Regions from separate parts of the Pseudoxanthomonas sp. SGNA-20 genome, predicted to be linked through region 1. Evidence: predicted binding sites of a transcription regulator. Region 1 holds the regulator's gene; each other region holds the start of a gene.

What was found. The regulator FliA, encoded in region 1, starts transcription of late flagellar genes. The targets are predictions, from matches to a motif close to TAAAGTTTNNCNNNCNNNGGCCGATAA.
Region 2: the regulator FliA is predicted to act here: its motif matches at 2,592-2,618, upstream of EIM48_RS00680 (GGDEF domain-containing protein).
Region 3: the regulator FliA is predicted to act here: its motif matches at 2,579-2,605, upstream of EIM48_RS14630 (GGDEF domain-containing protein).

What each region holds. Positions count from the first base shown of each region.
Region 1 covers NZ_RRYK01000006.1:161,212-168,281, forward strand. The annotation lists gene flhF (flagellar biosynthesis protein FlhF) at 1-1,104, shown strand, start outside; gene EIM48_RS11855 (P-loop NTPase) at 1,142-1,975, shown strand; gene EIM48_RS11860 (RNA polymerase sigma factor FliA) at 1,972-2,712, shown strand; gene cheY (chemotaxis response regulator CheY) at 2,739-3,131, shown strand; gene EIM48_RS11870 (protein phosphatase CheZ) at 3,128-3,757, shown strand; gene EIM48_RS11875 (chemotaxis protein CheA) at 3,761-5,668, shown strand; gene EIM48_RS11880 (flagellar motor protein) at 5,781-6,521, shown strand; partial or broken gene motD (flagellar motor protein MotD) at 6,535-7,070, shown strand, end outside.
Region 2 covers NZ_RRYK01000001.1:154,928-161,997, reverse strand. The annotation lists gene frr (ribosome recycling factor) at 1-72, opposite strand, end outside; gene pyrH (UMP kinase) at 208-930, opposite strand; gene EIM48_RS00680 (GGDEF domain-containing protein) at 1,004-2,494, opposite strand; gene tsf (translation elongation factor Ts) at 2,678-3,556, opposite strand; gene rpsB (30S ribosomal protein S2) at 3,718-4,533, opposite strand; gene map (type I methionyl aminopeptidase) at 4,892-5,668, shown strand; gene glnD ([protein-PII] uridylyltransferase) at 5,665-7,070, shown strand, end outside.
Region 3 covers NZ_RRYK01000012.1:20,130-27,199, forward strand. The annotation lists gene EIM48_RS14615 (BON domain-containing protein) at 23-373, opposite strand; gene EIM48_RS14620 (oxidoreductase) at 536-1,594, shown strand; gene gnd (phosphogluconate dehydrogenase (NAD(+)-dependent, decarboxylating)) at 1,602-2,501, opposite strand; gene EIM48_RS14630 (GGDEF domain-containing protein) at 2,650-4,116, shown strand; gene EIM48_RS14635 (cupin domain-containing protein) at 4,121-4,465, opposite strand; gene EIM48_RS14640 (transglutaminase family protein) at 4,594-5,415, shown strand; gene EIM48_RS14645 (hypothetical protein) at 5,458-5,898, shown strand; gene EIM48_RS14650 (hypothetical protein) at 5,913-6,119, shown strand; gene EIM48_RS14655 (VOC family protein) at 6,149-6,583, shown strand; gene EIM48_RS14660 (hypothetical protein) at 6,625-7,070, shown strand, end outside.

The DNA.
Region 1 (7,070 bases):
GCCGCCATGGCCGCGGCCCTGGCCACCCCGACCGCGCGCGCGGTCTCGGTGCTGCCGCCGGAGGTGGTCATGGCGCATCCTGCCGCCCCGGCCGGTCCCGCCCCCGCGGCGCCTGCGCCCGCCCCGGAACCGGCGCCCCCGGCCGCCAGTCCGGCCCCGACCCTGGCCGCGGTGCCGGCCCCGGTGGCGCCGGCCGACGACGAGCAGCTGCGCGCCATGCGCGAGGAACTGGCGCAGATGCGCGCCATGATCGAGCGCGAGATGCACCGCCTGACCGACGAGCGCCTGCGCGGCTCGCCGGTGCGGCTGGCGGCGATGGAACTGATGGAGGACTACGGCTTCGACGCCGGGATCACCCGCGACATCGTCCTGGAACTGCCGGCCGACACCCCGATGCACCGCGGCCGCGGCCTGATGCTGGGCCTGATCTCGCGGCGCCTGCCGGTGTGCCCGGTGGACCCGCTGGAGGCCGGCGGCGTGATCGCCCTGGTCGGCCCCACCGGCGCCGGCAAGACCACCACCATCGCCAAGCTGGCCGCCCGCTTCGTGGCCGAGCACGGCCCGCGCGACATCGCCCTGGTCACCACCGACACCTCCCGCATCGGCGGTCGCGAGCAGCTGTACGGCTACGGCCGCCAGCTGGGCATCGCGGTGCACGAGGCCGACAGCGACGCGGCCCTGATCCAGCTGCTGCAGCGCCTGCAGGACTACCGCCTGGTGCTGGTGGACACCGCCGGCCTCGGCCAGCGCGACCGCGCCCTGGCCAACCAGCTCAACTGGCTGCGCGCCGCACGCAACGTCAGCACCCTGCTGGTGCTGCCGGCCAACTCCCACTTCGCCGACCTGGACGAGGTCGTGCGCCGCTTCGGCCCGGCCCGCCCGCAGGGCGTGGTCCTGACCAAGGTCGACGAGACCGGGCGCCTGGGCAGCGCGTTGTCGGTGGTCGTGGACCACCAGCTGCCGCTGACCTGGGTGACCGACGGCCAGCGGGTCCCGGAGGACCTGCACCGGGCCAATGCCGCCAGCCTGGTGCTTCGCCTTGAAGATCTGCGCCGGGCTGCCGATAAGCCGAACATCCCGGAGGCCGACCATGCCGTCGCCTGAGTCCCGCCCCGCAACCCCGAGCCCCTTCCGCCCGACGATGAACCACGCACCGCTCGCCCCCGTCCGCAGCATCGCCATCACCGGCGGCAAGGGTGGCGTGGGCAAGACCAACCTGTCGGTCAACCTGGCCGCCTCGCTGGCGGCGCTGGGCAAGCGCACCCTGCTGCTGGACGCCGACCTGGGCCTGGCCAACGTCGACGTGCTGCTGGGCCTGTCCCCGCAGCACACCCTGGCCGACCTGGTCGCCGGCCGCTGCGAGCTGGAGGACGTGATCCTGGAAGGCCCCAACGGCATGCTGGTGGTGCCGGCCGCCTCCGGGCGCCGGCACATGGCCGAACTGCAGCCAGCCCAGCACGTGGGACTTGTCAATGTTTTCAATGACCTGCAGCGTGATCTTGACATTCTGGTTGTAGACACTGCCGCCGGCATCACCGACAGCGTGCTGACCTTCTGCCAGGCCGCCCAGGACGCGGTGGTGGTGGTCTGCGACGAGCCGGCCTCGATCACCGACGCCTACGCCCTGATCAAGGTCCTGTCCCGCGAGCGCGGCGTGGACCGGGTCCAGGTGGTGGCCAACATGGTGCGCAGCCCGGCCGAGGGCCGCGGCCTGTACGACAAGCTGTCGCGGGTATGCGAGCGCTTCCTCGGCGACGTCTCTCTGAACTTCCTCGGCGCGGTGCCCCAGTGCGACTGGCTGCGCATGGCGGTGCAGCGCCAGCAGGCCGTCGCCACCGCCTACCCGGCCAGCCCCTCGGCCCGCGCCATCGCCGAGATCGCCCGCCGCGCGGCGCGCTGGCAGGCGCCGACCGCCCCGCGCGGCAACATCGAGTTCTTCGTCGACCGGATGATCCGGCAAGGCGCGGTCGCATGAATGCCGTGGCCGAATACCGCGCCGTGCGCGGCAGCAACGACGACGCCATCACCCGGCATGCCGACCTGGTGCGGCGCATCGCCCACCACCTGGCGGCGCGCCTGCCGGCCAGCGTCGAGGTCGACGACCTGATCCAGGCCGGCATGATCGGCCTGATTGAGGCCAGCCGCAGCTACGACCCCGACCAGGGCGCCTCGTTCGAGACCTACGCCTCGATCCGCATCCGCGGCGCGATGATCGACGAGATCCGGCGCGGCGACTGGGTGCCGCGCTCGGTGCACCGCCGCGCCCGCGACGCCGCCGCCGCGGTGCGCGAGATCGAGCAGGCCACCGGCCGCGCCGCCGCGCCGCAGGAAGTGGCGGCCAAGCTGGACATGCCACTGCCGGAGTACCTGCGCCTGCTGGAGGACGCCTCTCGCGGCCAGGTGCTGAGCCTGGACTCGCACGTGGAGGACCACGGCGACGTGCAGGTCAACAGCAACAGCCCCACCCCGCAGCAGCTGCTGGAGCGCAGCGATTTCGGCCGCGAGCTGGCGGCGGCCATCTCCAACCTGCCCGAGCGCGAACAGCTGGTGCTGTCGCTGTACTACGAGCAGGAGCTGAACCTGAAGGAGATCGGCGCGGTGCTCGGGGTCAGCGAGTCCCGGGTGTGCCAGATCCACGGCCAGGCCGTGCTGCGCCTGCGCGGCCGCCTGTCCCAGTACGAATCACGTGATGCCGGTCTGGACGACGACTGAGCACGCAACGCCAAACGGAGCACGAAGTGAACAAGAACATGCGGATCCTGATCGTGGACGACTTCTCGACGATGCGACGCATCGTCAAGAACCTGCTCAACGATCTGGGCTACAGCAACACCGCCGAGGCCGACGACGGCCACACCGCGCTGGCGGCCCTGCGCGCGCAGCCGTTCGACTTCGTCATCACCGACTGGAACATGCCGGGCATGACCGGCATCGAGCTGCTGCGCAGCATCCGCGCCGACCCCAAGCTCAAGACCCTGCCGGTGCTGATGGTCACCGCCGAGGCCAAGCGCGAGCAGATCCTGGAGGCCGCGCAGAACGGCGTGAACGGCTACATCATCAAGCCGTTCACCGCGCAGACCCTCGAGGAGAAGCTCAACAAGATCTTCGAACGGCTGGCGGCGACGGCATGAGCACCACCGCATCCCCCGAGCGTGCGGCGCTGGTCCAGCGCCTGCACGACGCCCTGGAAGCCCTGGACCGCGGCGACGAAAGCGCACTGCGCGCCGAGATCGACGCCCTGGCCGCCGCCCGCACCCGTCCGCTCGTGCAGGGCCTCGGCCGGCTGGCGCGCGAACTGAGCCAGGCCCTGGGCGAACTGCCGGAGGTCCCCGGCGCCGACGACCATGGCGTGGAGGGGGTCGAACTGGACGACGCCTGCGCGCGCCTGGACCACGTCATCGGCATGACCGAGCAGGCCACCCACCGCACCCTGGACCTGGCCGACGAATGCCGCGCCCTGGTCGAGGGCCTGCGCGCCGAAGGCGTGACCGACGGCCAGGACCAGGTGCTGGACCGCATCCGCCGCAACCTCACCGAGATCGCCCTGACCCAGAGCTACCAGGACCTGACCGGGCAGATCATCCGCCGCGTCGCCGGGATCGTGCGCCGCGTCCACGAAGGCTTCGGCGAACTGGGCCTGCCGCCGCGCGCCGAGCCGCGCGAGCCCGCGCTGGCGGGCCCCGCGGTGGCCGGGCTGGACACCCATGCGGTCAGCCAGAACGACGCCGACGCCCTGCTGTCGGAACTGGGGCTGTAAGCCATGAGCGGTGTGACGCCCGAAATCGCCGCGGACTTCATCGTCGAGGCCCAGGAGATCCTGGACCGGCTCGGCGAGCAGCTGGTGGAGCTGGAGCGCGCGCCCCAGGACAGCGAGCAGCTCAATGCGGTGTTCCGCGGCTTCCACACCCTCAAGGGCGGTGCCGGCTTCCTCGGCATCCAGCCGATGGTCGAGCTGTGCCACGCCGCCGAGGAAACCCTGGGCGCCGCCCGCTCCGGCACCGCCGAACTGGACCCGCTGCACTTCGACGCCGCCCAGCGCTCGCTGGACTGGTTGCAGGCCATGCTCGACGCGGTCGCCGCCGGCACCGAGCCGGAGCACGCGCCGCCGGAGCTGATCGCGCAGTTCGCCCTGGTCGCGCCGCCCGCGCCGCAGCCGCAGGCCGCGCCGCAGCCCGTGGCGGCGCCCGCGCCGGCCGGCGGCGACGACCTGATCAGCGACTACGAGTTCGAGGCCCTGCTCGACCAGCTGCACGGCAAGGCCGCGCCCGGCGCCAAGCCCGCAGCCGCGCCCGCGCCGGCCACCGCGGCTGCGGACACCATCACCGACGACGAATTCGAGGCGCTGCTGGACCAGTTGCACGGCAAGGCGCCGCCCGGGGCCAAGCCGCTGCCGGCCGCCGCGCCGGCCCCGGCACCGGCGGCCGCTGCGCCGCCGCCCGCTCCCAACCCCGTGCCGAAGCCGGCCGCCCCGCGCCCGGCCAGCCCGCCCCCGCGCGCCGCCGCCGCGGGCGAGGCCGAGCACACCGTGCGCGTGGACACCCGCCGCCTGGACGCGATCGTCAACCTGATCGGCGAGCTGGTGCTGGCGCGCAACCGGCTCAAGACCCTGCGCGCGCGCCTGCGCGACGACGAACTCGACCGCGCCGTGGCCAGCCTCGACGTGGCCACCGCGCGCCTGCAGTCGGCGGTCATGCGCACGCGCATGCAGCCGGTGGGCAAGGTGTTCTCGCGCTTCCCGAAGGTGGCGCGCGACGTCGCCCGCTCGCTGGCCAAGGAAGTCGAACTGGAGATGGTTGGCGCCGACACCGAGCTGGACCGCAACCTGGTCGAGGCCCTGGCCGATCCGCTGGTGCACCTGGTGCGCAACGGCATCGACCACGGCGTGGAGGCGCCGGAAGTGCGCGAGGCCTCCGGCAAGCCGCGCGTGGGCCGGCTGCGCCTGGCCGCGCAGCAGGAAGGCGACTACGTCACCATCGAGGTCCAGGACGACGGCGCCGGCATCGATCCGGAGCGCCTGCGCGCCAAGGCGCGCGAGAAGGGGCTGATCGACCCGGAGGCCGCGGCACGCCTGGGCGCGGACGAATGCCTGCAGCTGGTGTTCCTGCCCGGCTTCTCCACCAAGACCCAGGTCACCGACATCTCCGGCCGCGGCGTGGGCATGGACGTGGTGCAGTCGCGCATCCGCGAGCTGGGCGGGCAGATCCAGATCCAGTCCGAGCTCGGCCGCGGCACCCGCTTCCTGATCCGCGTCCCGCTGACCCTGGCGATCCTGCCCACCCTGCTGGTGCAGGCCGGCGAGGCGGTGTACGCCCTGCCGCTGGCGCGGGTGCAGGAGGTGCTGCACGCCAAGCCCTCCGCGCTGGGCTGGTTCGACGGCCGTCCGGTGATGGACCGCCAGAGCCATACCCTGCCGCTGGTGGACCTCCGCCGCTGGCTGGGGCTGGAGCCGCTGTCCGGCAACGGCGCCCTGACCGTGGTCGTGCTGCAGATGGGCGACGCCCGCTTCGGCCTGATCGTCGACCAGGTGCGCGGCCGCGAGGAAGTGGTGATCAAGCCGCTGCCCAAGGCCCTGCGCGGCCTGCCCGGCTATGCCGGCGCGACCCTGATCGGCGACGGCCGCCTGGCGCTGATCCTGGACGTCGACGGCCTGCGCGCCAGCAGTCCGTGAGCGCGCGGCGCACGCCGTGCGCGTGCGCCGTTCCGCGCAGCCGCGCGCCGGCGGCGATGCCGGCGGGCGTTCCCGCTCAAGTCCCAGTCCACGTGCGCCGATAACCCGACATATGGACATCCTCAGCCTCATCGGTCTGCTCCTTGCCCTGGTCGCGCTGATCGGCGGCGCCATCCTCAAGGGCGCCGGCCTCGGTTCGCTGTGGTCGGCCGCCGCGTTCGTGATCGTGATCCTCGGCACCTTCGCCGCGATCTTCGTGCACACCCCGCCGCCGGTGTTCAAGCGCGCCCTGGGCATCGTCGGCTGGGTGCTGCGCCCGCCGGCCGCCGACCGCGCCGCGCTGATGGCGCAGATCCTGGAATGGAGCAACATCGCCCGCCGCCAGGGCCTGCTGGGCCTGGAGCAGCAGGTCGGCGAGCAGGAGGACCCGTTCCTGAAGAAGGGCCTGCAGATGCTGGTCGACGGCGTGGAGCCGGAGCAGATCCGGCACATGCTGGAGATCGACCTGGAGAGCCAGGAGAACCAGGAGCTGGCCGCTGCCAAGGTGTTCGAGGGCATGGGCATCTACGCCCCGACCCTGGGCATCGTCGGCGCCGTGTTCGGGCTGATCGCGGTGATGAAGAACCTGGCCGATCCGTCCAAGCTCGGCCACGGCATCGCCGCCGCGTTCACCGCGACCATCTACGGCATCGCCTCGGCCAACCTGTTCTTCCTGCCGATCGCCTCCAAGCTCAAGGCGGTCATCGGCCGCCGCACCGGCGAGCGGGAGATGATCATCGAGGGCCTGATCGCGATCGCGCAGGGCGAGAACCCGCGCAACATCGAATCCAGGCTCGCCGGCTTCCTGCACTGACCCGGAGCCGTCGATGGCGCGCAGGAAGAAGCACGAGGAGCACGGCAACCACGAGGCCTGGGCGATCCCCTACGCCGACCTGATGACGTTGCTGCTGGCGTTCTTCGTGGTGATGTACGCGATCTCCACCCTCAACGAGGGCAAGTACCGGGTGCTGGCCGACGCCCTGACCGCCGCCTTCGGCGGCGCGCCGCGCACCATCAACCCGGTGCAGGTCGGCAACTTCCAGCTGCAGGGCTCGGACTACGACCGGCCCTCGCCGATCAAGTCCGGCGCCCGCCACGGCCCGTCTGCGCCCTCGCCCGCGCCCAACCCCACCCTGCTTCCGGCGCTGGCCTCGCACATGCGCACCGGCGTGCCGCTGGACGTGTCCGACCGCGCCGCCGTGCAGCGCGCCCAGCGCCAGCTCGGCAACATCGCCACGCGCCTGGAGGAGGCGCTGGCGCCGCTGGTCGACGCGCGCCTGATCACCATCCGCCGCGCCGAGCTGTGGCTGGAGGTGGAGATCAACAGCGACATCCTGTTCGACACCGGCTCGGCCGCGCTGGA
Region 2 (7,070 bases), on a different contig from region 1:
GAGGTTGTGGCGCAGGGCCTCGATGCTCTTGGCCATGCGTGCCTGCGCGTCTTGCTTGATTTCGTTGATCATCGCCGTGTTTCCTGGTGGAGCCGAATCGGCCGATTATACGGGTAATGCCATCCCTGGCCCCGGGCGCGGCGGCAAGGCACGAAAAAGGGCCGCGCGTGCGCGGCCCTTCGCGGGGTCGGGGTGCGGCGGCCGCGGTCAGCGGCGGGCGCGGACCAGGGTGCCGATCGGCTCGCCGCGCAGGATGCCCATCAGGTTGCCCGGCACCGACAGGTCGTAGACCCGCAGCGGGATGCCGTGGTCGCGGCACAGGGCAAAGGCGGCGGTGTCCATCACCTGCAGGTCGCGGGCGATGACCTCGTTGTGGTCCAGTTCCTCGAAGCGCACTGCGTCGGGGTGCTTCTTCGGGTCCTTGTCGTACACGCCGTCGACCTTGGTGGCCTTCAGCAGCAGGTCGGCGTTGATCTCGATCGCGCGCAGGGCGGCGGCCGAGTCGGTGGTGAAGAACGGGTTGCCGGTGCCGGCGGCGAAGATCGCGATGCGGCCCTTCTCCAGGTGGCGCACGGCGCGGCGGCGGATGTAGTCCTCGCACACGTCGTTGATCTTGATCGCGCTCATCACCCGGACCTTGCCGCCGAGCTTCTCCAGCGCGTCCTGCATGGCCAGGGCGTTGATCACCGTGGCCAGCATGCCCATCTGGTCGCCGGTCACCCGGTCCATGCCGCCGGCGGCCAGGCCGGCGCCACGGAAGATGTTGCCGCCGCCGATCACCAGGGCGATCTCGGCACCGGCCTCGCGGGCCTCCATCACCTCGCCGGCGATGCGCCGGATCACCACCGGGTCGATGCCGTAGTCCTCCGACCCCATCAGCGCCTCTCCCGAAAGTTTCAGCAGCACGCGACGGTGGACGAGATCGGACATGGGGGGCCTCGGGAGTGGGGTGGACAAACGCGGGGATTCTAGCGGAAACCCCGGCGCCTGCGCCCGCACATCCTCACTGCCCGTGCTGGCCCACCTGGTTGCGGCCGCGGCGCTTGGCCAGGTACAGGGCCTGGTCGGCGGCCTGGAGCATGGCGCGGGCGTCGGCGAACGGGCTGTCGTGGCCGTCGCGGCTGGCGACGCCGGCGGAGAAGGTCACGTACAGCGGGTGGCCATCGACCACCGCCATCGGGGTGCGCGCGGTCTCCTCGAGGATCCGCCGCAGCACCCGTGCCGCGGCGGCCTCGTTGGAATGGGCCAGCACCACCAGGAACTCCTCGCCGCCGTAGCGCGCGACCAGGTCGGTGCTGCGCAGCAGGCGCTGCAGGGTCTGGGCGAACTGGCGCAGGACCTGGTCGCCGACCAGGTGGCCGTGGCGGTCGTTGATCTGCTTGAAGCCGTCCAGGTCGACGAAGGCGATCGACAGCGGCTGGCCGGCGGCGCTGGCGGCGGCGAACTCGCGCTCCAGCGCCTCCTCCAGCTGCATGCGGTTGTAGACCCCGGTCAGCGGGTCGCGCCGGGCCTGTTCGGTCAGGTGGCGGATGTGCTCGCGCGAGGCGTCGGCCTCGCGGCGGGCGCGGGCGGCCTCCTGGATCTCGCGCAGGTTGCGCAGCACCAGCAGCTCGCGCGCCTGCTCGATGATCGCCTGCAGGTGCGCCGGCTGCACGATGCGCATGTCGAACAGGGCGCCGAAGCCCTGCGCCGCCGAGGCCATCTGCGCCAGCAGGCTGTCCAGGGTGCCGGGGCCGCCGATGCCGCCGGCCTCGATCCGGGCCTCGGCCGCGGTGCGCAGGGCACCGTCGGGGTCATCGTCGGCCAGCCACAGGGTGGCCACCGCGCCGGAGGCGAACACGCACGCCTGGAAGGCGTTGGCCGGGGCCGGGCAGCCCTCGCTGGCGGCGATCGCGTCGCACAGGTGGTCGGGCAGCTGCCACTGCCGGGCCAGCCAGGCGCCGGCCGCGGCATGGTCGTCGCCGAGCACCTCGCGCTCGCGCTCCAGCGGTGCCGGGACGCGGCCGCCGTCCTGCAGGGCCAGCCAGGCATCGGGGCGGGCCTGCAGCAGGGCCAGGGCGCCGATGTCCTGCAGCAGGCCGGCCAGCATCAGGTCCTCCAGCCGTTCCAGCCCGGCGTGCTCGCCCAGCAGGCGAGCGGCCAGGGCCGACAGCACGCTGCGCTTCCACAGCCGTTCCTGCTCGGCGGCGGCGCCGTCGGTGGCGCGCAGGCCGCGGGCCAGGGAGAAGCCCAGGGCCAGGCTCAGGGTGGCGTTGAGGCCCAGCATGGTGGTCGCCTGGGCCAGGGTCTCGACCCGGCGGCGCCCTGCGTACAGCGGGGAATTGGCCACCCGCAGCAGGCGCGCGCTGAGCGCGGGGTCCATGGCGATCACCCGCGCGGCGGTGGCCAGGTCCGCGTCGGGGTCCTGGGCCAGTTCGATGATCTGCAGGGCGATCGCCGGCGGCGACGGCAGGTTGCGGCAGTGCACGAGGCTGGCTTCGAGGTCCGGGTGCATCGTCTGTGGCTGTCAGGGGGAAACCTGCCGCCGTGGCGTGGGTCCACGGTCCCAACGTGGCGGTCCATGCGCTGGCGCATGGCTGCCTCCGCTACCGGTATCGGCTGGCTCGCCGGGGCCTTTAATGCGGAAAAGCCGCGGCGGGGCCGCGGCTTTTCCTCGGGGACTGCGCCAGGAGGCTGATCAGGCCAGGCCGGCCTGCTTCATGACCTCGGCGGCGAAGTCGTCTTCCTTCTTCTCGATGCCTTCGCCCACGGCCAGGCGCTCGAAGCGGACCACCTCGGCGCCGGCGGCCTTCAGCACCTGCTCGACGCTCTGGTTGGTGTCCAGCACGTACGGCTGGCCGTACAGGGTCACCTCGTTGACGATCTTGTTGATCTTGCCGGAGATGATCTTCTCCAGGATCTCGGCCGGCTTGGCCTTGTCCTTCTCGGACATCTTGGCCAGCTCGATTTCCTTCTCCTTGGCGATGAACTCGGCCGGGACGTCGGAGGCCTTGATGTGCGGCGGGTTCATGGCCGCCACGTGCATGGCGATGCCACGGGCCAGCTCGGCGTCGCCGCCCTTGACCTCGACCAGCACGCCGATGCGGCCGCCGTGGACGTAGGCGGCGACGTTGTTGGCGCTGTCGATGAGGGCCAGGCGGCGGACCTGCACGTTCTCGCCGACCTTGGCGATGACCGCGGCGCGGGCTTCCTCGACGGTCTCGCCGGAGGCCAGCTTGGCGGCCTTCAGGGCCTCGACGTCGGCGGCGCCGGAGGCCAGCGCGGCCTGGGCGACGGCCTCGGCGAAGGCCAGGAAGTTGGTGTCCTTGGCCACGAAGTCGGTCTCGGAGTTGATCTCCACCAGCACGGCCTTGCCGCCGTCCTGGGCGACCGCGATGCGGCCGTCGGCGGCCACGCGGCCGGCCTTCTTGTCGGCCTTGGCCAGGCCGGCCTTGCGCAGCCACTCGGCGGCGGCGTCGATGTTGCCGTTGTTCTCGGTCAGGGCCTTCTTGCACTCCATCATGCCGGCGCCGGTGCGCTCGCGCAGTTCCTTGACCAGGGAAGCAGTGATTTCCACGGGAATTCCTCTCTAACGGGATGAAGGTGGCTCCGCGCCGGGGCGGAGCGGGCGGAGGGCCGTCGCGCATGCCTGCGCGGGGCGGCCCGCCCGCAAGCGGGCCTGCCTGGGGCGGGCCCGCGGGGGGATGGCGGCCGCGCGGGGCGGCCGCCGGGTGCGGCTTACTCGGCCGCGGCGGCCTCGCCTTCCTCGGCCTTGCCCTTGCGCGGGCCCTTCTTGGCCGGGGCGCGGCGGGCGCCCTTGGCCTCGTCGGCCTCGATGAAGTCGCTCTCGGTCACGGTGGCGGCGTGCGGGGCGGCGGCCTTGCCCTCCAGCACCGCGTCGGCGGCGGCGCGGGCGTACAGCTGCACGGCGCGGATGGCGTCGTCGTTGCCCGGGATCGCGTAGTCGACCAGGTTGGGGTCGTAGTTGGTGTCGACCACGGCCACCACCGGGATGCCCAGCTTCTTGGCTTCCTTGATGGCGATGTCCTCGTGGCCGATGTCGATCACGAACAGGGCGTCGGGCAGGCGGTTCATGTCCTTGATGCCGCCCAGCGAGGCTTCCAGCTTCTCGCGCTCGCGGCGCAGGGCCAGCACCTCGTGCTTGACCAGCTTTTCGAAGGTGCCGTCGGTCTCGGCGGCCTCCAGCTCCTTCAGGCGGGCCACCGACTGCTTCACGGTGCGGAAGTTGGTCAGGGTGCCGCCCAGCCAGCGCTGGGTCATGTACGGCATGCCGCAGCGCTCGGCCTCTTCCTTCATGGCGTCGCGCGCGCTGCGCTTGGTGCCGATGAAGAGGATGGTGCCGCGCTTCTGCGCGATGCCCGAGATGAAGTTCATCGCGTCCTGGAACAGCGGGACGGTCTTCTCGAGGTTGATGATGTGGATCTTGCCGCGCGCACCGAAGATGTACGGGGCCATCTTCGGGTTCCAGTAACGGGTCTGGTGGCCGAAGTGGACGCCGGCTTCCAGCATCTGGCGCATGGTGATCTGGGGCATTGCAGAACTCCTGGCAGTGGAACCGCCCCGCGGCCTGTCTGGGCAATGTGCGGGCGCCCGGGCGTGGCGCCGCGGGCATGGGTTCCGGGGTTGGGCCTCCCTGGCGCTTCCGTGGCCGAACCTGTCTGGCAGGCACCCCGGCACGGGCATTGGCGTCAGGTGTGTATTCGCCGGCCGGGACGGAGCCCGGTACCCTGCGCCCGGCGTGGGCGTCCCCCTGGCGGGGGCAAACAGAGGCGCGGAAGTATACCTGCCGGGGCGGGGGCGGGGCAAACGACCCGGGGTGCGGGGGCGTGGCAGGCCGCGTGCGGGCGCGGAAGGGCCGCCGGAGGGGCGCGAATAGGCGATAATCCCCGCCATGACCCTGCACCTCAAGACCCCCGAAGAAATCGAGAAGATGCGCGTCGCCGGCCGCCTGGCCGCCGAGGTGCTGGAAATGATCACCCCGCACGTGAAGCCGGGGGTGAGCACCGAGGAACTGGACCGCATCTGCCACGACTACATCGTCAACGTGCAGGACGCGATCCCGGCCAACGTCGGCTACCGGGGCTACCCCAAGGCCACCTGCATCTCCGTCAACAACGTCATCTGCCACGGCATCCCGAGCGCCACCAAGGTCCTCAAGGACGGCGACATCGTCAACATCGACGTCACCGTGATCAAGGACGGCTGGCACGGCGACACCAGCCGCATGTACTACGCCGGCACCCCGTCGGTGATGGCCCGGCGCCTGGTCGAGACCACGTTCGAGGCGATGTGGCGCGGCATCCGCGCGGTGAAGCCGGGTGCCACCCTGGGCGACGTCGGCCACGCCATCCAGAGCTACGCCGAATCCGAGCGCTTCTCGGTGGTGCGCGAGTACTGCGGCCACGGCATCGGCAAGGTCTACCACGACGAGCCGCAGGTGCTGCACTACGGCCGCCCGGGCGAGGGCCTGGTGCTCAAGCCGGGCATGACCTTCACCATCGAGCCGATGATCAACGAGGGCACCCGCTACACCCGCGTGCTGCCCGACGGCTGGACCGTGGTCACCAAGGACCGCAAGCTCTCCGCGCAGTGGGAGCACATGGTCGCCGTCACCGAGGACGGGGTGGACGTGCTGACGCTGGCGCCGGGCCAGCAGCCGCCGGCGTGAGCGGTCCCGGCCCGGTGGACGTGGCTGGCGTCGCCGCGACCAGCGACGCCGACTGGGCCGCCACCGCCCGCGCCCAGCTGGCCGCCGCCGACGCGCGGCTGGCCCGCCGCTACGGCCCCGAGGCCGACATCGACCGCCTGCTGGCGCTGCGCGCGCGCGCGGTGGACCTGGTCCTGCGCCAGGCCTGGGCGCGCTGCCTGGGCGAGGCTCCCGGGCTGGCCCTGTTCGCGGTGGGTGGCTACGGCCGCGGCGAACTGTTCCCGCGCTCGGACATCGACCTGCTGGTGCTGGCCGAGGCCGGCGCGCAGCAGGCGCACGAGGCCGCGCTTTCCCGCTTCTTCGCCCTGGCGTGGGACGCCGGCCTGCCGGTCGGCCACGCCGTGCGCTCGCCCGCCGAGTGCACCGCCGCGGCCGCCGACCAGACGGTGATGACCGCGCTGCTGGAGGCGCGCCCGCTGGTGGCCGACGCCGCCGCGCAGGCGGCCCTGGCCGACGCCATCTCCCCGCAGCGGGTATGGCCGCCGCGCGAGTTCTTCCTGGCCAAGCGCGAGGAGCTGCAGGCGCGCCACCAGCGCTTCGGCGACACCTCCGACAACCTCGAGCCCAACATCAAGGACGGCCCCGGCGGCCTGCGCGACCTGCACACCCTCGGCTGGATGGCGCTGCGCGCGTTCGGCGTCAGCGACCTGCACGCGGTGGTGGAGCTGGGCCACCTGGGCCAGGACGAGGCCGCGGCGCTGGCGCGCGAGCGCCGCGCCCTGGGCCGCCTGCGCTTCGGCCTGCACCTGGTGGCCGGGCGCCCCGAGGAGCGGCTGGGCTTCGACTACCAGAAGTTGCTGGCGCGGCGCCTGGGGCTTGAGGACGACGCCCACAGCCTGGCGGTCGAAAAGATGATGCAGGGCTTCTACCGCAGCGCCGCGATCGTGCGCCGGATCAGCGACCGGCTGCTGCAGCGCTTCGAGGAGACCTTCGACGGCGAGGCCGAGGCGGTGCCGCTGAACCCGGACTTCGGGCTCAAGCGCGGCTACCTCGCGGCCGCCGCGCCGTACTGGCCGGAGGGCGACCTGCGCGAGGTGCTGGGGCTGTTCTCGACTTGGGCCGCGCATCCGGAGATCTGCGGCCTGCACTCGCGCACCGCGCGCGCGCTGGCCGAGGCGCTGCCGCGGCTGCCGCCCTATACCGAGGCCGGCCCGGCGGCGCGCGCCCGCTTCATGGCCCTGCTGCGCGGGCCGCGCCCGGTCGAGACCCTGACCCGGCTGGCGCGGCTGGGCGTGCTCGGCCAGTACCTGCCGGCCTTCGCCCGGGTCTCCGGGCGCATGCAGTTCGACCTGTTCCACGCCTACACCGTGGACCAGCACACCCTGATGGTGCTGCGGAACATGGCGGGTTTCGCCAGCGGCCA
Region 3 (7,070 bases), on a different contig from region 1:
GCCGCAAAAAACAGCAGGCCGATCAGCGCGAGGCCTGGGCGTCGACCTTCAGGCGGCTGGTGTCGACCTTGGCCACGCCGTCGATCTCGCCGGCGATGCGCTTGGCCTCGTCGGCCTGGGCCTGGCTGCCGACGGTGCCGGTCAGGTAGACCACGCCGTCGACGGTGTCGACCTCGATCTTGGTGCCGGACACGTCGCTGTCGGCCAGCAGGCTGGACTTGACCTTGGTGGTGATCCAGGTGTCGGACACCGGCTGGCTGGAATCGGCGTCGGCGGCCTTCTTCTTCTGCGGATCGTTGTCGCCGGCCATGGCGGCACCGGAGAACAGCAGGGCGGCAAAGGTGGCGGCGAGCACGGTGGCGTTCTTGCGCATGGGTCTGGCTCCTTGGCGAATGGGCGGCCAGTCTCCGCCAGGGCAGCGTCCAGCACGGGTGAACCGCGCGCGATGGATTCGTGATTGGTTCAAGCGCCTGAACCAGTTGCGATGGCGGCCATGCGCACGTCTAATCGGCGCATTGCCGCTGGAATCGCTTCCATGAGCCCGGATGTCCTGAACGTCGCCCTGGTCGGCTACGGACTGGCTGGCCGCGTGTTCCACGCGCCGCTGGTCGCGGCCACGCCCGGATTGCGCCTGCACAGCGTGGTGTCCAGTCGCACCGCGGAGATTGCCGCCGACCATCCGCAGGCGCGGGTTTGCGCGCAGGTGGCCGAAGTGCTGGAGGACCAGGCCGTGGACCTGGTGGTGGTGGCCACGCCCAACGACAGCCACGCGCCGATCGCGCGCGCCGCACTGCAGGCGGGCAAGCATGTGGTGGTGGACAAGCCGTTCGCCCTGCACCTGGACGAGGCCCGCGCGGTGGCGGAAGCCGCACGCCAGGCCGGCAAGGTGCTGTCGGTGTTCCACAACCGGCGCTGGGACGCGGACTTCCTCACCCTGCGCGCCCTGCTCGACGCCGGCGCGCTGGGCGAGGTGGCCGAGCTGCACTCGCACTTCGACCGCTTCCGCCCGCAGGTGCCGGACCGCTGGCGCGACCGCGCCGGCCCCGGCGCCGGACTGTGGTACGACCTCGGCCCGCACCTGGCCGACCAGGCGCTGCAGCTGTTCGGCCCGCCGCTGGCGGTGACCGCCGACCTGGGCATGCAGCGCCACGGCGCCACCGCGGTGGACTACTTCCACGTACAGCTGCGCTATCCACGCCTGCGGGTGCTGCTGCATGGCGGCTCGCTGGTGCCCGGCCACGGCCTGCGCTTCGCCGTGCACGGCAGCGCCGGCAGCTGGATCAAGCACGGCCTGGATCCGCAGGAGGACGCATTGCGCGCCGGCCTGCGTCCCGGCCACGGCGGGTGGGGACGCGACCCACGCCCGGGCAGCCTGCTGCGGGTGGGCGCCGACGGCTCGGTCGCCGAGGACGCGGCCGCGCCGGCGCTGCCCGGCAACTGGCCGGCGTACTACGCCGGCGTACGCGACGCCATCCTGCACGGCGGCCTGCCGCCGGTGACCGCCGAAAGCGCGCTGCTGGCGATGGCGCTGATCGAGGCGGCGCAACGCAGCGATGCCGGCCGCCGCGAGGTGGCCTTCGAATACTCCGGCTGAGCGCGGCTCAGCCCGGGCGGATGCCGTGCCCGCCGAAGCCCTGGCGCAACGCCGCCAGCAGCTTGTCGGCGTAGGAATCGTTCTCGCGCGAGCGCAGCCGCTCCAGCAGCGACAGGGTGATCACCGGCGCCGACACGTCCAGGTCGATCGCCTCGGCCACGGTCCAGCGCCCTTCGCCCGAATCGGACACGTAGGGGGCGATGCCCTCCAGGGTCGGGTTGCGCTCCAGCGCATCGGTCGCCAGGTCCAGCAGCCAGGAACGCACCACGCTGCCGTGCTGCCAGATCCTGGCGACCTGGGCCAGGTCCAGCGCCATCGATTCCTTGCGCTGCATGATGGCGAAGCCTTCGGCGTAGGCCTGCATCATCCCGTACTCGATGCCGTTGTGGACCATCTTGGTGAAGTGTCCCGCGCCGCTGGGCCCGACGTGGCCCCAGCCGCGGTCCGGCGCCGGCGCCAGGGTCTCCAGCACCGGCCGCAGCAGCGCCACCGCCTCGGCCTCGCCCCCGACCATCAGGCTGTAGCCTTCCTGCAGGCCCCACACGCCGCCGCTGGTGCCGCAGTCCAGGAAATGCACGCCGGCGTCGCGGCAGCGCGCGGCACGGCGCTCGCTGTCGCGGTAGTTGGAGTTGCCGCCGTCGACCACCACGTCGCCCGGCTGCAGCAGCGGCAGCAGGCGGTCAAGCGTGGAGTCGACCGGGGCGCCGGCCGGCACCATCAGCCACACCGCGCGCGGGGCCGGCAGCGCCTCGACCAGGGCCTGCAGCGATTCGACGGTTTCCAGTTCCGGCGCCGCGCCGCGGGCGGTGGCGCCGGGGTCGTAGCCGACCACCCGGTGGCCGCCACGGGCCAGGCGCAGGGCCATGTTGCCGCCCATCCTGCCAAGTCCGACCATGCCGATATCCATGGGTTCTCCTGTCGTGGGTAGGGGCGTCAAGCCTCGCACAACCGGCGCCAGCGCCCGTGGAAAGGTCCGTCCCGGGCTAAACCCCGGCCGCCGGCGGCCGCTAACGAGGCGTTCCTCCAGCCAGGTTCCGCGCCCGAGAGCCATGCGCATGTCCCTCCGAGACCGCGGAGCCGCCAGCGGCCAGTCCGCAGTGCGCTCCGTCCCCAGCGACGGCGTCGTCCCCGACGCCGGCAACGTGCTGCCCGTGTTCGCGTGCGGCATGGCCACGCTGCCGGGCGAGCTGGGCGACCTCGGCCGGCGCCTGGCCTCGGCTACCGATGCCGCCGACTGGGCCACCGCCGCGCGCGTGCTGCGCCAGTTCCTGGACAAGTACCTGCGCGACTTCGCCGCCGCCCTGGATGCGCCGGCCGCGGCCGAGGCCGAGCAGCTGCGGGACCTGCTGCGGCAGGCGGTGGGCGTGGCCCTGGCCTCGCTGCTGCGGCCGCTGCCGGCCCTGGCCGACGAGTCGACGGCCCTGGCCGGCGACCTCAAGCGCTGGTCGCCCGGCGCGGACCTGTCGCCGCTGGCGACCCGGGTGCGCGAGCTGTGCCACCAGGTCGGCGTGCACGCCGGCGAGGCCGCCGAACAGCAGCGCCTGCTGCTGGAACTGTTCGATCTGCTGCTGGAAAACCTGTTCGAACTGCTGGACGACGGCAGCTGGTTGCGCGGCCAGGTCGCCGCGGTGCGCCGCCTGCTGGGCCAGGACCCGGACCTGCAGACCCTGGAAGCCACCCGCCAGGGCCTGCGCGAGCTGGCCTACCAGCAGGGCCTGCTGCGCCAGGGCATCGAACAGTCCAAGGACGCGATGCGGGTGATGATGGTGTCCTTCGTCGAGAGCCTGGACGGCATGGCCGCCCGCGCCGGCGAGTACCAGGACCGGTTGCAGGCGCACCTGGCGGCGATCCGCGAGGCGCGCACCATCGCCGACCTCGGCCACCGCCTGGAGGACGTGCTCGACGACACCCGCCGCCTGCAGGAACAGGCGCTGCGCTCGCACGAGCAGTTGCAGGCCGCGCGCGCGGACGTGGAGGCGGCCGAGGCGCGCGTGCGCGAGCTGGAAGCGCAGCTGCGCGACATCGGCGAACTGGCCAGCCGCGACCCGCTGACCGGCGCGCTCAACCGCCGCGGCCTGGAGGAGCAGTACCCGCAGCTGCTGGCGCGGGCCGAGCGCGAGGGTTGGCCGCTGGCGGTGGCGGTGCTGGACCTGGACGAGTTCCGCCGGCTCAACGGCAGCTTCGGCCATGCCGGCGGCGATGCCGCCCTGCGCCACGTGGTGCAGGTGCTGGGCGAAGGCCTGCGCAAGGACGACCTGCTGGCCCGCTACGGCGGCGAGGAATTCGTGGTCGTGCTGCCGCGCACCACCCTCGAGGAGGCCGCCGCGCTGCTGCAGCGCCTGCAGCGCACCCTGGCGGCGCGCCCGCTGCTGCACGAGGGCCGGCGCATCGAGGTGCGCTTCAGCGCCGGCGTGGCCGTGCGCCAGCTGGGCGAGGACCGCGAGCACCTGCTCAACCGCGCCGACCGCGCCATGTACCGGGCCAAGCAGGACGGCCGCAACCGCGTGGTCGCGGTGCACTGACGGCTCAGCGCGGGCGTCCGGCCGGGCGCTCGTTGCCGGCGCCGGTGTACGCCGGCGGCGCGTAGAAGTTCACCGTGCGCAACGGGGTGCGGCCGGCATTGAGGATCTCGTGCTCCTCGCCGCGCTCAACCAGCAGCAGGCTGCCGGGCGCCAGCCGCTGCCGGCGCCCGGCGACGATCGCCACGCCATTGCCTGAAACCACGTAAAGCCACTGGTCGGCGCCGCGGTGGCGATTGCCCTCCCCGCCCTCGCTGGCGCCCGGCGCCAGCACCATCTGCGCCGCCTGCACCCGACGGTGTTCGAACAGCACGCGGAAACCGCGGCCGAAGCGTAGTCGCTGGTGGCGCATGGGAACTCCTGGCGAAGATCCGGCGACCTTGGCGCGGCGGGCGTGAAGCGGCCGTCACCCGCGCCGCTTCACGCGCCCTTGCGCGCGCGCCCGGCCCAATGGCACCACTTCCCCCTCGGGCCGCCCCGATGCCATTCCGGCTGGGTTTCCGCATCGCCTACCGCTTCGCCCAGTCCACCCCCATGGTGGCGATGCTCGACGTGGCCGACAGCGAGGCCCACCGCCTGCTGTCCGGGCCGACGGCATGGACTTCGCCGCAGGTGCCGCTGCACCGCTACCGCGACCGCTTCGGCAATACCTGCACCCGGCTGCTGGCGCCGGCCGGGCTGCTGGTGCTGCGCGGCGAGGCGTTGGTGCGCGACGGCAGCTTCCGCCCGGCGGTGGCGCCGGCGCCGGAGGACCTGGGGCCGTTCCTGCAGCCCAGCCGCCACTGCGAGGTACGCCCGTTGCTGCGCCATGCCCAGGCCCGCTTCGGCGACCTGCCCTCGGACCGGGTGCGGGTGCAGGCGATCTGCGCGCACGTGGCGCGCTCGATCGAGTACGTCCCGGAGACCGCCGCCTGCACCCGCGGCGCGCTGCGCGCCCTGCAGGACGGCCAGGGCCTGTGCCGCGACTTCGCCCACGTGGCCATCGCCCTGTGCCGCGGCGTGGGCGTGCCGGCGCGCTACTGCACCGGCTATCCGCCGCCTGGCACCACCCCGGAACCGCGCTTTCCCGCCTGGATCGAGGCCTGGTTCGACGGCCGCTGGCATGCGTTCGATCCGCGCACCGGCGGCGCCTGCCCGGCACGGGTGCCGGTGGCGCGTGGCCGCGATGCCGCCGACGTGGCCACCAGCTGCACCTTCGGCCTGTGCGAGCCGGAAAGCGTGGAGGTCTGGGCGCTGGAAGAGGCCGCGGCCGCGGCGGCAGCGGCCGGCATCGACGTGGCCGCCCTGGCGCTGGCGTCCTGAGGCCGGCCTTCACGTTTCCTCGCCCCCGTCTTTACGCCCGGCGTGCGCAGATGGCGGTCCGGCCATGCCGCCCACGCCGCGAGGAACAGCCATGAAAACCCGTTTGCCCGCCATCCTGGTCCTGGCCGGCGTGCTCGGCTGCGGCCCTGCCCTGCCCTGGCCCAGGACCAGGACGTCGACCCGCCCGCCACCACGGCGCCGCAGGAGGCGCACGCCGGCCACCCCGGGCAGGCCGATGCCCTGCCCGGCACCGACGTCGATGGCGACGGCCGCCTGTCGCTGGCCGAGTTCACCGCCGGCAGCCAGCGCACCGCCGAGGACTTCGCCGCCCAAGATGCCGATGGCGACGGCTACGTCACCGCGCAGGAACTGCAGGCCGCGCGCCACCAGCACCTGACCCCCGGCAGCGCGCACGAACACGATGGCAAGCCGCGCCCGGCCGCCGAGCCGCAGCCCGACGCCACGGCCAGCCCGCGCAAGTAGCCCAGGAGATCCGGATGACCCGTCCCTCTGCCCCGCCCGAAACCCACAGCACCCGCGACAAGCGCCCGGCCGCCGACCAGGACAAGCCGAACACCCCGGACCGCTACGCCAACGAAAAGGGCCGGCACAAGGGCCCGGACATGCCCGACACCGATCCGGAGCGCAACCACACGGTGCCGGAGGACTACGAGCGCATGTCCCCGGACCGTCCGCGCCGCTGAACCGCTGCACCGATCCGCCGGAGCCCGACATGGAGACGATGGAGCTTCACCGTGGCCACCTGGTCGACCACCTGCAGCGGGTGGTGCGCGACCTGCCCGCCAGCCAGCGTTTCTACACCGCGGTGGCCGGGGCGCTCGGCATTCCCCTCGGCGGCAGCGGCGAAGGCTGGTTCTGGATCGACGAGCTGTTCGTCTCGGCGATCGACAGCGAGGCCGCCGCCGGCGAGCTGACCGGGCGCGTGCACCTGGCCTTCCAGGCGGCCGACCGTGGCGCGGTCGACGCCTTCCATGCCGCGGCGCTGGCGGCCGGCGGCCGCGACAACGGCGCCCCGGGGCTGCGTCCCTACCACCCGGGCTACTACGCGGCCTTCGTGCTTGATCCGGACGGCAACAACATCGAGGCCGTGCATCACGGCCCCGCCGAACGCAGCGCCGCCTCGGTCCGCGTCCGGTTCCGGGAATGAGCGACGCGGCCACCGCCGCACACGCATCAGGGAGGAGTGCAATGAAAGCGCAAACCGCATTGCCGCAGGCGCTGTACCGCACCAACCTGCAACTGCAGGCACGCCTGGCCGCACTGCTGCAGGACACCGCGCGGCAATGGCTGGATTTCTGGCAACGCCTGGTCGAGGAAGGCGTGCTGGAAAGCGATGCCGGACTGCAGGCGCTGGGCAGGCACGACTGGCAGGCGCTGGCCGCGCTGCCGGCCGACGCGTTCTGGCGCCAGGTGCAACAGCGCTTCGGCGACCAGCAGGCCGCGGCCCAGGTCGCGGTGGCGGTGCAGGCCGCGTTCGCCCGCGGCCTGCAGGACGCGATGCGCGACTGGCGCCGCGATACCGCCGCGGCGCTGGACGAGGCCGGGCTCGGCTTCCCGGCCAACAACCCGATGTGGGGCGCGCTGTTCCAGGGCTGGGACGCGATCCCGCCGGGCCTGGTTGTCAGCGCCGCGAC